3 regions of the Microbacterium sp. nov. GSS16 genome follow, and region 3 is predicted to be linked to each of the others. Evidence: predicted binding sites of a transcription regulator. Region 3 holds the regulator's gene; each other region holds the start of a gene.
The links. Region 3 encodes LexA, which represses DNA repair genes until DNA is damaged. Its sites were predicted from a motif close to TCGAACANNTGTTCGA; they were not measured.
Positions count from the first base shown of each region.

Region 1: a site for LexA is predicted at 2,359-2,374, ahead of PGB26_RS13175 (HNH endonuclease signature motif containing protein). Genes of this name have one in related genera too.
Region 2: a site for LexA is predicted at 787-802, ahead of PGB26_RS09855 (HNH endonuclease signature motif containing protein). Genes of this name have one in related genera too.

Region 1 covers NZ_CP116338.1:2,771,719-2,775,561, forward strand. The annotation lists gene PGB26_RS13165 (endonuclease/exonuclease/phosphatase family protein) at 1-639, shown strand, start outside; gene PGB26_RS13170 (aminopeptidase P family protein) at 677-2,095, shown strand; gene PGB26_RS13175 (HNH endonuclease signature motif containing protein) at 2,404-3,843, shown strand, end outside.
Region 2 covers NZ_CP116338.1:2,069,838-2,073,680, forward strand. The annotation lists gene PGB26_RS09855 (HNH endonuclease signature motif containing protein) at 1-776, opposite strand, end outside; gene PGB26_RS09860 (AAA family ATPase) at 894-1,466, opposite strand; gene PGB26_RS09865 (DsbA family oxidoreductase) at 1,524-2,192, shown strand; gene PGB26_RS09870 (glutathione peroxidase) at 2,219-2,722, opposite strand; gene dusB (tRNA dihydrouridine synthase DusB) at 2,783-3,843, shown strand, end outside.
Region 3 covers NZ_CP116338.1:1,820,775-1,824,617, forward strand. The annotation lists gene metE (5-methyltetrahydropteroyltriglutamate--homocysteine S-methyltransferase) at 1-815, shown strand, start outside; gene lexA (transcriptional repressor LexA) at 882-1,568, opposite strand; gene PGB26_RS08665 (LysM peptidoglycan-binding domain-containing protein) at 1,872-2,249, shown strand; gene PGB26_RS08670 (histidinol-phosphate transaminase) at 2,352-3,443, shown strand; gene hisB (imidazoleglycerol-phosphate dehydratase HisB) at 3,440-3,843, shown strand, end outside.

The DNA.
Region 1 (3,843 bases), 950 kb from region 3:
ATCGACTTCGTGGCGCTGCCCGAGACGTCTGAAGAGGTCGGCGAGCAGATCGCCATCATGATGCGCGACGCGGGCCGTCCGATGTGGGTGCACCATGTCAACATCCATCCCGACGTGCCCGACGGCCCGCAGGCCTGGCAGACGACGATCCTGATCTCGGCCGATCTCGGGGCGTACTCGGTGATCGACTCGTCGCGAGACGGCTCGAGCAACACCGGGTCCGTGCCGAGTGCGGTGGCGATGCCGGTCGACGGCACCGGTCCGACCATCGTCGCCGTGCACGCCGTGGCCCCCCGAGAAGACGCCATGTCGCAGTGGCGATCGGATCTGGAGTGGATCGCCGACCAGTGCCCGGAGGGCGAGTTCATCCTCGCCGGCGACTTCAACGCGACCCTCGATCACATGGCGTCGTTCGGCTCGGAGGGCGGCACCATGGGCCGCTGCGTGGATGCCGCGGCCAGCACCGGCAACGGCATGATCGGCACATGGCCCGCTGACCTCCCGCGCCTGGCCGGCGCTCCGATCGACCACATCATGTCGAGCCCGGAGTGGAAGGCCACCGGAACCCTCGTGCTCGAGGAGTCGGGCGGCAGCGACCACCGGGCGGTCATCGCACAGCTGGAGCGGGCCGGCCGGTAGCGGGCATCGTGTCCGCGACGGGTGAGAGGATGGATGCATGACCAGCGCAGACACCGACGCCGCCGTCGAGACCCCCGCCGAGACTGTCGCAGCGGAGAAGAACCCCCGCAAGCAGCCGTTCCCCCGAGGATTCCTCGACACCATCTCGACCGGGTGGGCCGATCGCCCCGAGTCCATGCCCGCCGCACGCGCCCAGGCGCCGTACGCCGCCGCTCGCCGCGCCAAGGTGTCGGCGGCCTTCCCCGGCAAGCGCCTCGTCGTGCCGGCCGGATCGTTCAAGCAGCGCAGCAACGACACCGACTACCCGTTCCGCGCGCACTCGGCCTTCGTGCATCTGACCGGATGGGCGAACGAGTCCGAGCCCGATTCGCTGCTCGTCTTCGAGCCGACCGAGAACGGCCACGACATCACCCTCTACTTCCGCGAGCGCGCCGACCGCACCACCAGCGAGTTCTACTCGGATGCCACGATCGGCGAGTTCTGGATCGGGCCGCGCCCGTCGCTCGCCGGCGTCGCCGCCGACCTCGACGTCGCGACCGCTCACGTCGACTCCTTCGTCGCCGGAGACGATGACCTCGTCGTCGACGCCGACGAGGAGCTCACCCGCTTCGTCTCCGAGCTGCGTCTCGTGAAGGACGAGTTCGAGGTCGCCGAGATGCGCCACGCGGTGGCCGTCACGGCATCCGGATTCGACGACATCATCCGCGACTTCGACCGCGCCGTGGCCCACCCTCGCGGGGAGCGGATCGTCGAGGGCGTGTTCCACCAGCGCGCCCGCAGCGACGGGCACTGGGAGGGCTACGACACCATCGCCGCATCGGGCCACCACGCGTGCTACCTGCACTGGACGCGCAACGACGGCGCGGTGGTGCCGGGAGACCTGATCCTCATCGACGCCGGCGTCGAGGTCGACAGCCAGTACACCGCCGACATCACCCGCACCCTGCCGGTGAACGGAACCTTCTCAGAGGTGCAGCGCCGCGTGTACGAGGTCGTGCTCGAGGCCGCGGACGCCGCATTCGCCGCGGCGAAGCCGGGCGTGAAGTTCCGCAGCGTGCACGAAGCCGCGATGGAGGTCATCGCCACGCGCACCGCCGAATGGGGCGTGCTGCCTGTGTCGGCCGAAGAGGCTCTCGACGCCGACAAGGGCGGCCAGCACCGTCGGTACATGGTGCACGGCACCTCGCACCACCTCGGCATCGACGTGCACGACTGCGCACAGGCGCGGCGGGAGATGTACTACGACGGCGTGCTCGAAGAGGGCATGGTCTTCACGATCGAGCCGGGCCTGTACTTCCAGATCGACGATCTCACCGTGCCCGAAGAGCTGCGAGGCATCGGTGTGCGCATCGAGGACGACATCCTGATGACGGCCGACGGTGCCGTGAACCTCTCGGCTGACATCCCCCGCACGACGGACGACGTCGAGGCGTGGATCGCGCGGCTGAAGGGCTGAGCGAGGCCATCCGTCGACGACGGCGAGAACTCGCGGACCTCTCGATCAGCCGCGAGTTCTCTCCCGACGCGAGAGTTGCGTCGCGCGCGTCGAGATTCGACGATCACGGTGCGGGGAGAAGGGCGCCGCAGGTGCGGAGCGCATTCCGCAATGAGTCGTAACCCGCGCAATGGTGCGTGCGGATGTGGTTATTGAGCCCGTTCGCCACCTCCCACCATCCGCCTTTCGTTACCGTTTAGTGATTTCTCGAGCTGGTTCCCGGCCCGTATTTTTGTTCGAATGTCTGTGGCCACGCTCACAATGGAGTCATGGCCCTCTTCACCGACATCGACGCCCAGGTCGCTGCGCTGCGCGATCTGTTCGGCGACGATGTGACTCCGGAGGACCTGCCGGTTCGGATGTCGGCCTTCGGGACGACCGAGTTGGTCGACACGGTGACTGCTGTGGCCACACTCGTGCGCGGCGTCGAACGGATCGGCATCGTCGCGGCCGGTATCGCCGCCAAACGCTCCCGTCGCGACGCCGGTCAGGACGGGCTCGCGCAAGAACTGGGACACCGCACACCGGCCGCCATGCTGCAGGACATCACCGGAGTCAGCAGCACCGAGGCGCAACGGCAGGTGCGCCTCGGCCTTTCCGTGCTCGAGGCTGATCCGTCCCAACCCGGTGGAGATGCCGAGCGGGATTCGTCGACGCAGTCACGAGATCTGACGGATGTCTCGACAACCGAGACACCGCGACTGCCGTGGCACGCGCCGCTGTCGGCCGCTCTGCTGCGCGGCGCCCTCTCCCCCGCACAGCACGACGCCATTCAGCGCGGGCTGGGCCACCCTGTGGATGAAGAACACGACACTCACGCGGCGTGGAGCGCGGCGGCGGAGCAGCTGATCGCCGACGCCACCGCCCGCACCGTGGAGGAGTTGCGTATCCAGTCCAGGGCGATCCGCGACCAGCTCGATCCGGACGGTGCGGAGCGCCGATTCGCCGAGCGCTATGAGCGCCGCGCATTCCGACTCTGGACCGACGCGGACGGCGTGGAACGGGGTCGCATCGATTTCGAGGACGACGGTGCCGCGTGGGTGCGAGCTATCCGCGATGCGGCGCTGCGGCCGCGACGCGGAGGGCCCCGATTCATCGACTCCGCAGAGGTGCGCCGAGGACAGGACCTCGTCGACGATCCTCGTACCAACGATCAGCTCAGCTACGACCTGCTGTTCGATCTGCTGCGCGCCGGGGCGCTCGCCGACGCGACTGCTGTCTTCGGCACCCGGCAGGCGGCCGTTCGCGTCGTACGGGTGATCGACTCCGCCGGGCAGCCGATCAGCGCCCGCACGGAAGACTTCAACCACTCGCTGCCGCAGTCGGCCGTCGACCACCGCATCTGCGAGAGCGGAACTGTGCCGGTCGATGTCGACCCGACCGGCGATCCGCTCAACGTCGGGCGAGAGCACCGCCTCTTCACACCGAAGCAGCGCATCGCTCTGGCGATCAGAGATGGCGGATGCCGCTGGCGAGGTTGCGATCGCGCGGCTTCGTACGGCGAAGCCCACCACATCGACGAGTGGCACCGCGATGGTGGTCGTACCGATATCGACCGCGGAATCCTGCTCTGCAGACACCACCATATGCAGCTGCATCACGGCGGCTGGCGGATCACACGTGACGGCCGGGATGACTTCCTCCTCCACCCGCCGGGACGCCGACCAGCCGTGCCGCTTCCTCCTCGCGCAGCGCTGACAGCTGCCTGG
Region 2 (3,843 bases), 250 kb from region 3:
GAGATCGCCCGGGCGGAAGCAGCCGCCCTCGCGGCGGCTTCGGCTTCGGCGCGGGCAGCTTCGAATTCGAGGTCGGCGTCGACGTCGACGTCGACGGGGAGGGTGGGGGTGCGGTTGTCGGGGTGCTGTCTCTGCGCGCGGCCCATCTTGGTGAGACGGTCGAGGATGGCGACGGCCTTATAGGTGGGCACGATGGCCTGAAGCAGAGACATCTCATCGTCGAGCTCTCGCACGCTCACGACCTGCTCCGCCGTCGCAGCCCGATGGCGCTCGGCCACTGTCTGCGGCACGAGCGCCGCGACGAGCTGCCGCACGTGAGCCCGGGTTCGGGCGGGTGCTTCGGTCTCGGCGAACTCCAGAGCCGCCGCCTCGTACAGCGCCCACTCCGCCTCAGTCGCCGCGCCGGCGCTGCGCGCCTGGATCAGGGGGCCTGCCGCACGAAGGATCTCCCGCACGTGCGCGGCGCTGACCCGCCCTGCGGCGAACGAGGCGCGCAGGTTCGGGAAGTCATCGCACAGGGCGCGGGCATCCGTGAATGCCTGCTCGACGGTGACCTTCGCCATCCGCCCGGCTGCGGAGTACTCCGCCACGATCGACCGGCGGATCGCCTCGCGGTGCATCGGAGCGGCCGCGACATCGGCATCCATCACCTCCACGCGCTGCGCCAGCAGCGTCGCCGCCCGCTCCTCGAGGCGATTGATCTCGGCGCGCACGTCGAGCCACTCGACCAGCAGCTCGCGCTGCCGGACGAACGGATCAACCGATGTGGTGGCCATACGAGAACATTAGAACGTACCTCCGACATTCCCTCCGGGCGCATCGCATCCGTTGAGGAAAGGCGGGGCTGACCGGTCGCATCGGCGATCGATGCGACCGATCTCGCGAACCCGCGCTCAGGAACCGGCTGCGGCGACCCGCGCGAGCCAGCGCTGGGTCTCACGGGGATGCCGGAAACGCACGACGGTCAGATGCGGATGCCGCACCTCGACGTCCGGCATCCGCTCCGCCCACTTGTGCAGGGTTCTCGTCTGCCACAGCAGGATGTTGTCCGTCGCATCGCGGCGGAACATGTTCGTGATTCCGCGCTCCCGGTTGCCGTTCCACAGCTCGGTCCGCAGCAGCTGACGAGCGACCGTGCGGCGCACGAGGCGCGCACGGACGACCCGGTAGGGGTAGTCGAGCCAGAGCACGAGTTCTGCACGCGGGGCGAGGATAGCCTCGGTGCCGCGGCTCGTGTACTGCCACTCGGTGACCCAGCTCTGCTCCGCGGCGAAGGCGCGCACGTCGCCTGTGAACTCGGGGCGGGGTGTCCAGCCGGGCCCGTGGAAGAGGGCGTCGATCTCTACGTGACGCAGGTTCCAGATCTCGGCGAGGCGCTTGGCGAGAGTGGTCTTTCCCGCACCCGTCACGCCAGCGATCAGCACCCGCGAGCGGTGCAGGGCAGGAGCATCGTCGGCGGTGAACACCAGTGAAGGCTATCCGATCGGGAATATGCGTACAGGGGCATGCGGTTGTCAACTGATGTGAGCGAACCCATCTCCATCGACATCTGGTCCGACATCGCCTGCCCGTGGTGCTACATCGGCAAGCGCAATCTCGAGAAGGGGCTCGCCGCGACAGCAGGCGATGACGACGCACCGCAGGTGCGAGTCACCTTCCACTCGTTCGAGCTCTCACCCGACACCCCTGTCGACTTCGACGGCGACGAGATCGACTTCCTCGCCGGACACAAGGGCATGCCCCGCGAGCAGGTCGAGCAGATGCTCGGACATGTGACGACCGTGGCCGCGGGAGCCGGGCTCGAGTACCGCTTCGACCTGCTGCAGCACACGAACACCGTCAAGGCGCACGAGCTGCTGCACTTCGCGAAGGAGAAGGGCCTGCAGCACGAGATGAAGGAGAGGCTCATGTCGGCCTACTTCACCGAAGGCAGGCATGTGGGCCGGATCGACGATCTGGCCGCCCTCGCCGAGGAGGTGGGGCTGGATGCCGGAGAGGCGCGCTCAGCGCTGGAATCCGATGCCTACCTCGACGCCGTCCGCGCCGATCAGGCACAGGCTCGCGCCTACGGTATCAACGGCGTGCCCTTCTTCGTCATCGACGGACAGTACGGCGTGAGCGGCGCTCAGCCGCCCGAGGCGTTCGAGAACGTCATCCGCGACGTGTGGGCGCAGAAGAGCGCCGCGAGCTGATCGCGCGTCGGACTTTCGAGGCGTGATCAGCGCCGCGCCGAGTCGAGAGCGTTCTCGATCGCCGCGACGATCTCCGGCGAATCGGGCGTCTGACGCGGACGGAAACGCTGAACGCTGCCGTCGGCTCCGACGAGGAACTTCTCGAAGTTCCACTCCACCCGGCCGGCCCTGCCGCCGGCATCCGGAGTGTCCTTGAGCACCTTGTAGAGGTCGTGCGCGTTGCGTCCGTTGACCTTGACCTTGTCGTTGATCGGGAAGGTGACCCCGTAGCTCGTCGAGCAGAACTCGAGGATCTTCTCGATCGACCCCGGCTCCTGGCCGAAGAACTGGTTGCACGGGAAGCCGACCACGCTGAAGCCTCGATCGGCGAAGCGTCGCTGCAGCTCTTCGAGCTGCGTGTACTGCGGCGTCAGCCCGCACTTCGAGGCGACGTTGACCACCAGCAGCACGTCGGCGCCGATGTCGTCGAGGGTCTTCTCGGCACCCCCGGCGTCGATGAACGGGATCTGTCGCAGGGTCGCATCGGCCATCTCCACAGCCTAAGCGCGCTGTGCCCGCACCGGGCCGTCGTCTGGGAGAATGGAGAGGACATGACTATCGCCGCTGACCTTCGACCCGCTCAGGGACCCACTGTCGCTTCGGCCCCCGCAACCGCTTCGGCTCCGGCGCTGCGCATCGGCCCGATCGCGCTCGACACCCCGGTGGTGCTGGCGCCGATGGCGGGGATCACCAACACCGCCTTTCGCCGCCTCTGCCGCGAGTACGGGGCGGGTCTGTACGTCAGCGAGATGATCACCTCGCGCGCGCTCGTCGAGCGCAACGCCATCACGATGCGGCTCATCCAGCACCACGAGAGCGAGACGCCGCGATCGATCCAGCTGTACGGCGTCGATCCGGCGACGATCGCCGAGGCGGTGCGGATCATCGTCGCCGAAGACCGGGCGGACCACATCGACCTGAACTTCGGCTGCCCGGTGCCGAAGGTCACCCGAAAGGGCGGCGGCGCCGCCCTGCCGTGGAAGATCGGGCTCTTCTCCGACATTGTGCAGCGGGCCGTGAAGGCGGCGGGCGACGTGCCGCTCACCGTCAAGATGCGCAAGGGCATCAACAAGGATCATCTGACCTTCCTCGACGCCGGCCGCGCGGCGGAGGATGCGGGTGCCGCCGCCGTCGCCCTGCACGCGCGCACCGCGTCGGAGTACTACTCGGGCCACGCCGACTGGAGCGCCATCGGAGAGCTCAAGCAGGCGGTGACCAGCATTCCCGTGCTGGGCAACGGCGACATCTGGTCGGCCGCCGACGCGGTGCGGATGATGGACGAGACCGGCTGTGACGGCGTGGTCGTGGGACGAGGATGCCTGGGCCGGCCGTGGCTGTTCGGCGAGCTCGCCGCGGCGCTCGGCCCTTCGGCGGGCTCAGGGGCCCAGGAGGCAGGCTCAGGGACCCAGGCGACGGGTTCACGACGCGAGCAGGCTCCGGTGGTCGATGCGACGCTGGGCTTCGTCAAAGACGCCTTCCGCCGGCACGCCGAACTGCTGGTGGAGTTCTTCGAGGACGAGGATCGCGGCTGCAAGGACATCCGCAAGCACGTCGCGTGGTACTTCAAGGGGTATCCCGTGGGCGGCGAGCTGCGCGCCGCGCTGGCACGGGC
Region 3 (3,843 bases):
ACGACATGGTGCAGTACTTCGCAGAGCACCTCGACGGATTCGCCGTCACCCAGCACGGCTGGGTGCAGTCGTACGGTTCGCGCGCCACCAGGCCCTCGATCCTGTGGGGCGATGTGTCGCGCCCCGCGCCGATCACGGTGTCGTGGGCGTCGTACGCGCAGTCGCTGAGCGTCAAGCCGGTCAAGGGCATGCTGACCGGCCCGGTCACGATCCTCGCGTGGTCGTTCGTGCGCGACGACCAGCCGCTCGGCCAGACCGCCAACCAGGTCGCGCTCGCACTGCGTGACGAGATCACCGATCTCGAGGCCGCTGGGATCGCCATCATCCAGGTCGACGAGCCGGCGCTGCGCGAGCTGCTTCCGCTGAAGGCGGCGGAGCAGGCGGACTACCTCGACTGGTCGGTGCGCTCGTTCCGGCTGGCGACCGGCGGCGCCGCAGCGGGCACGCAGATCCACACCCACCTCTGCTACTCGGAGTTCGGCGTCGTGATCGACGCGATTCGCGCGCTCGATGCCGACGTGACCTCGATCGAGGCGGCCCGCAGCCGCATGGAGGTCGTCGCCGACATCGCCCGCTTCGGATTCGACCATGGGGTGGGCCCTGGGGTCTACGACATCCACTCGCCGCGCGTGCCCAGCGTCGAGGAGATCGAGGCGCTGCTGCGTCGCGCCGTCGACGAGCTGCCGCTGCGGCAGCTGTGGGTCAACCCCGACTGCGGTCTGAAGACCCGCGCGTACGAGGAGACCGTGCAGTCGCTGCGCAACATCGTCGAGGCCACCCGACGCGTCCGGGAGGACGTTTCGGCCGCCGTCTGAGACGCGTTCACGACGAAGAGGCGCCCCTTCCGATCGGGAAGGGGCGCCTCTTCGTCGTGTGCGCGATCAGACCGCGCGAAGCACCGCGACGACCTTGCCGAGCACGACGGCCTCGTCGCCGAGGATGGGTTCGAACGCCGAGTTGCGGGGGAGGAGCCAGGTGTGACCATCGCGGCGGCGGAACGTCTTCACCGTCGCCTCACCGTCGATCATGGCCGCGACGATCTCGCCGTTCTCGGCGTTGTTCTGCGTGCGCACGACGACCCAGTCCCCGTCGCAGATCGCCGCGTCGATCATCGACTCGCCGTTGACCTTGAGCATGAACAGGTCGCCCTTGCCGACCAGCTGCCTGGGAAGCGGGAAGATCTCCTCCACCTGCTGGTCGGCGGTGATCGGCACTCCGGCGGCGATCTGCCCGACGAGCGGCACGAGTGCCGCGTCGCCCACCGCGGGGGCGGTGTCGGCCGGGTTCTCGGCACCGCTGCCGGGGAGATCGATCAGAACCTCCATGGCGCGGGTCTTGCCGGGATCACGGCGCAGGTAGCCGCTGAGCTCGAGCTGCCCGAGCTGGTGCGTCACGCTGGAGAGCGACTTGAGACCGACGGCGTCGCCGATCTCGCGCATGCTCGGCGGGTAGCCGTGGCGCGCGATCGAGCTCTGGATCACCTCGAGGATGGCCATCTGCTTCGGGCTGAGGCTCTTGCGCCGACGCGTGCGGGGAGCCTCGGCTGCGGTCTCAGGGGTGTCGCTCATGGGTGCTCCTTCATGCCCTCACACGGTGCGGATCCGCGTCGTCGCGGGGATCCGATTCGAATGTCGGTGGCCCATGGTGGGCTGACTTCATCGAAACCGTATCCGAGTTCTCTCGCGAAACGGAAGATCTGTTCGAGCGTGTCGCGCAACCAGCGGCCTTCGATTCGAAGAATCCTTGACAGATGTTCGATATCGAAGATAGATTCGGAACGTAGCTTCGCATCCGGCATCCCCGGCCGGATGCCGGATGCGAAAGCTGCATCACCTCCGCCTGACAGCGGGGAGAGTGAAGAGGAGCATCACGTGAGCACGATCAGCATCCAGGCCCCCCTGACCGTCCCGGTCGCGGCCGCTGCGCGGCGTTCTGTCCCGACCCGGCTGCGTCTCACCGCGCGCGGTCGCCGTCTGCTCGCCACCCTCGCCGCAGCGCCCGTCATCGCCGGCATCACCGTCTCGCTGCTGGCGGGCGGCTCGGCCCTCGCCTCCGGTGAGAGCGACCCCGTCGCCTTCGAGACCGTGACGGTGCTGCCCGGCGACACGCTGTGGTCGATCGCGGCTGAGGCCGCCCCCGCCTCCGACCCCCGCGAGGTCATCGACGACATCAGGCGTCTCAACAACCTGAGCTCGGGCATGATCCAGGTCGGCGCGTCGATCGCGATCCCGACCGAGTACGCCGACTGATCGCGCCGACTGAGGGCGCACTCCGCCCGAGGCCACTCGGCATGGGCGGACGGGCAAAGGTGCACCGTCATCCGCGGCGGCGTCCTTCGTGCGCGGCCTACGATGGAGCATGTGACATCCCTCGATGAGCTGCCCCTCCGCGCCGACCTGCGCGGGCTCACGCCGTACGGTGCCCCGCAGGTGCCGCTTCCTGTCGCTCTGAACGTCAACGAGAACACGCATCCGGTTCCCGACGAGATCGCCAGCGACATCCTCGACGACATCGCGCTTGCACTGCGAGACGTCAACCGCTACCCCGACCGTGAGTTCACCTCGCTGCGCGAGGCGTTCGCGGAGTACCTCGGCCACGGGCTCGCCGCAGAGCAGATCTGGGCGGGCAACGGCTCGAACGAGGTGCTGCAGCACATCATGCAGGCGTTCGGCGGCCCAGGCCGGACGGCGTTCGGATTCGCGCCCACCTACTCGATGTACCCGCTGATCACGCAGGGCACCGGTGCGCGCTGGATCGCCGGCACGCGGCACGACGACTTCACCATCGACCCGGATGACGCCGCACGGCAGGTCGCCGACGTCGACCCCGACGTCGTCATCCTCTGCACCCCGAACAACCCCACGGGAACGCCGCTCGGGCTGGAGGTCATCGAGGCGGTGTACGAGGCGGCACGCGGGGTCGTCATCGTCGATGAGGCCTACCAGGAGTTCGCCCCGCACGACGCGCCGTCCGCGCTCACGCTGCTCGACGGGCGTCCTCGGCTCGCGGTATCGCGCACGATGAGCAAAGCCTTCGCGTTCGCCGGTGCGAGGGTCGGCTATCTCGCCGCCGACCCTGCATTCATCGACGCGCTGCGTCTGGTGCGTCTGCCCTACCACCTCAGCGCCCTCACGCAGGCTGCCGCCGTCGCGGCACTGCGCAACGCGTCGACCATGCTGCGCATGGTCGACGAGATCGTCGAGCAGCGCGAGCGGATCTCCGCCACCCTGGAGGCGCTGGGCTACACGCCGCACGTCTCCTGGTCGAACTTCGTGCTGTTCGGCGGGGTCGACGACCCGAAGGCGACCTGGCGCGCGCTGTACGAGCGCGGGGTGCTGATTCGCGACGTCGGCATCCCGCATCACCTGCGCGTCTCGGCGGGCACCGAAGCCGAGACCACTGCATTCCTGGAAGCCCTCGCGTCGATTGGATCGTCGTCATGACCGACCGCACCGCCCGCCGAACCCGCAGCACGTCCGAGTCGACCGTCGAGGTCGTCGTCGATCTCGACGGCACCGGCCGCAGCGAGATCGACACCACCGTGCCGTTCTTCGACCACATGCTCACCGCGTTCGCGAAGCACTCCCTCACCGACCTCACCGTGCGCGCGACGGGCGACACCCACATCGACGCGCACCACACGGTCGAGGATATCTCGATCGTGCTCGGCCAGGCGATCCGCGAGGCGCTCGGCGACAAGGCGGGCATCTCCCGCTACGGCGATGCCCTCGTCCCCCTCGACGAAGCGCTCGCCCAGGCCGTCGTCGACATCTCGGGTCGCCCGTTCCTCGTGCACGACGGCGAGCCGGCGGGATTCGAGTTTCACCTCATCGGCGGCCACTT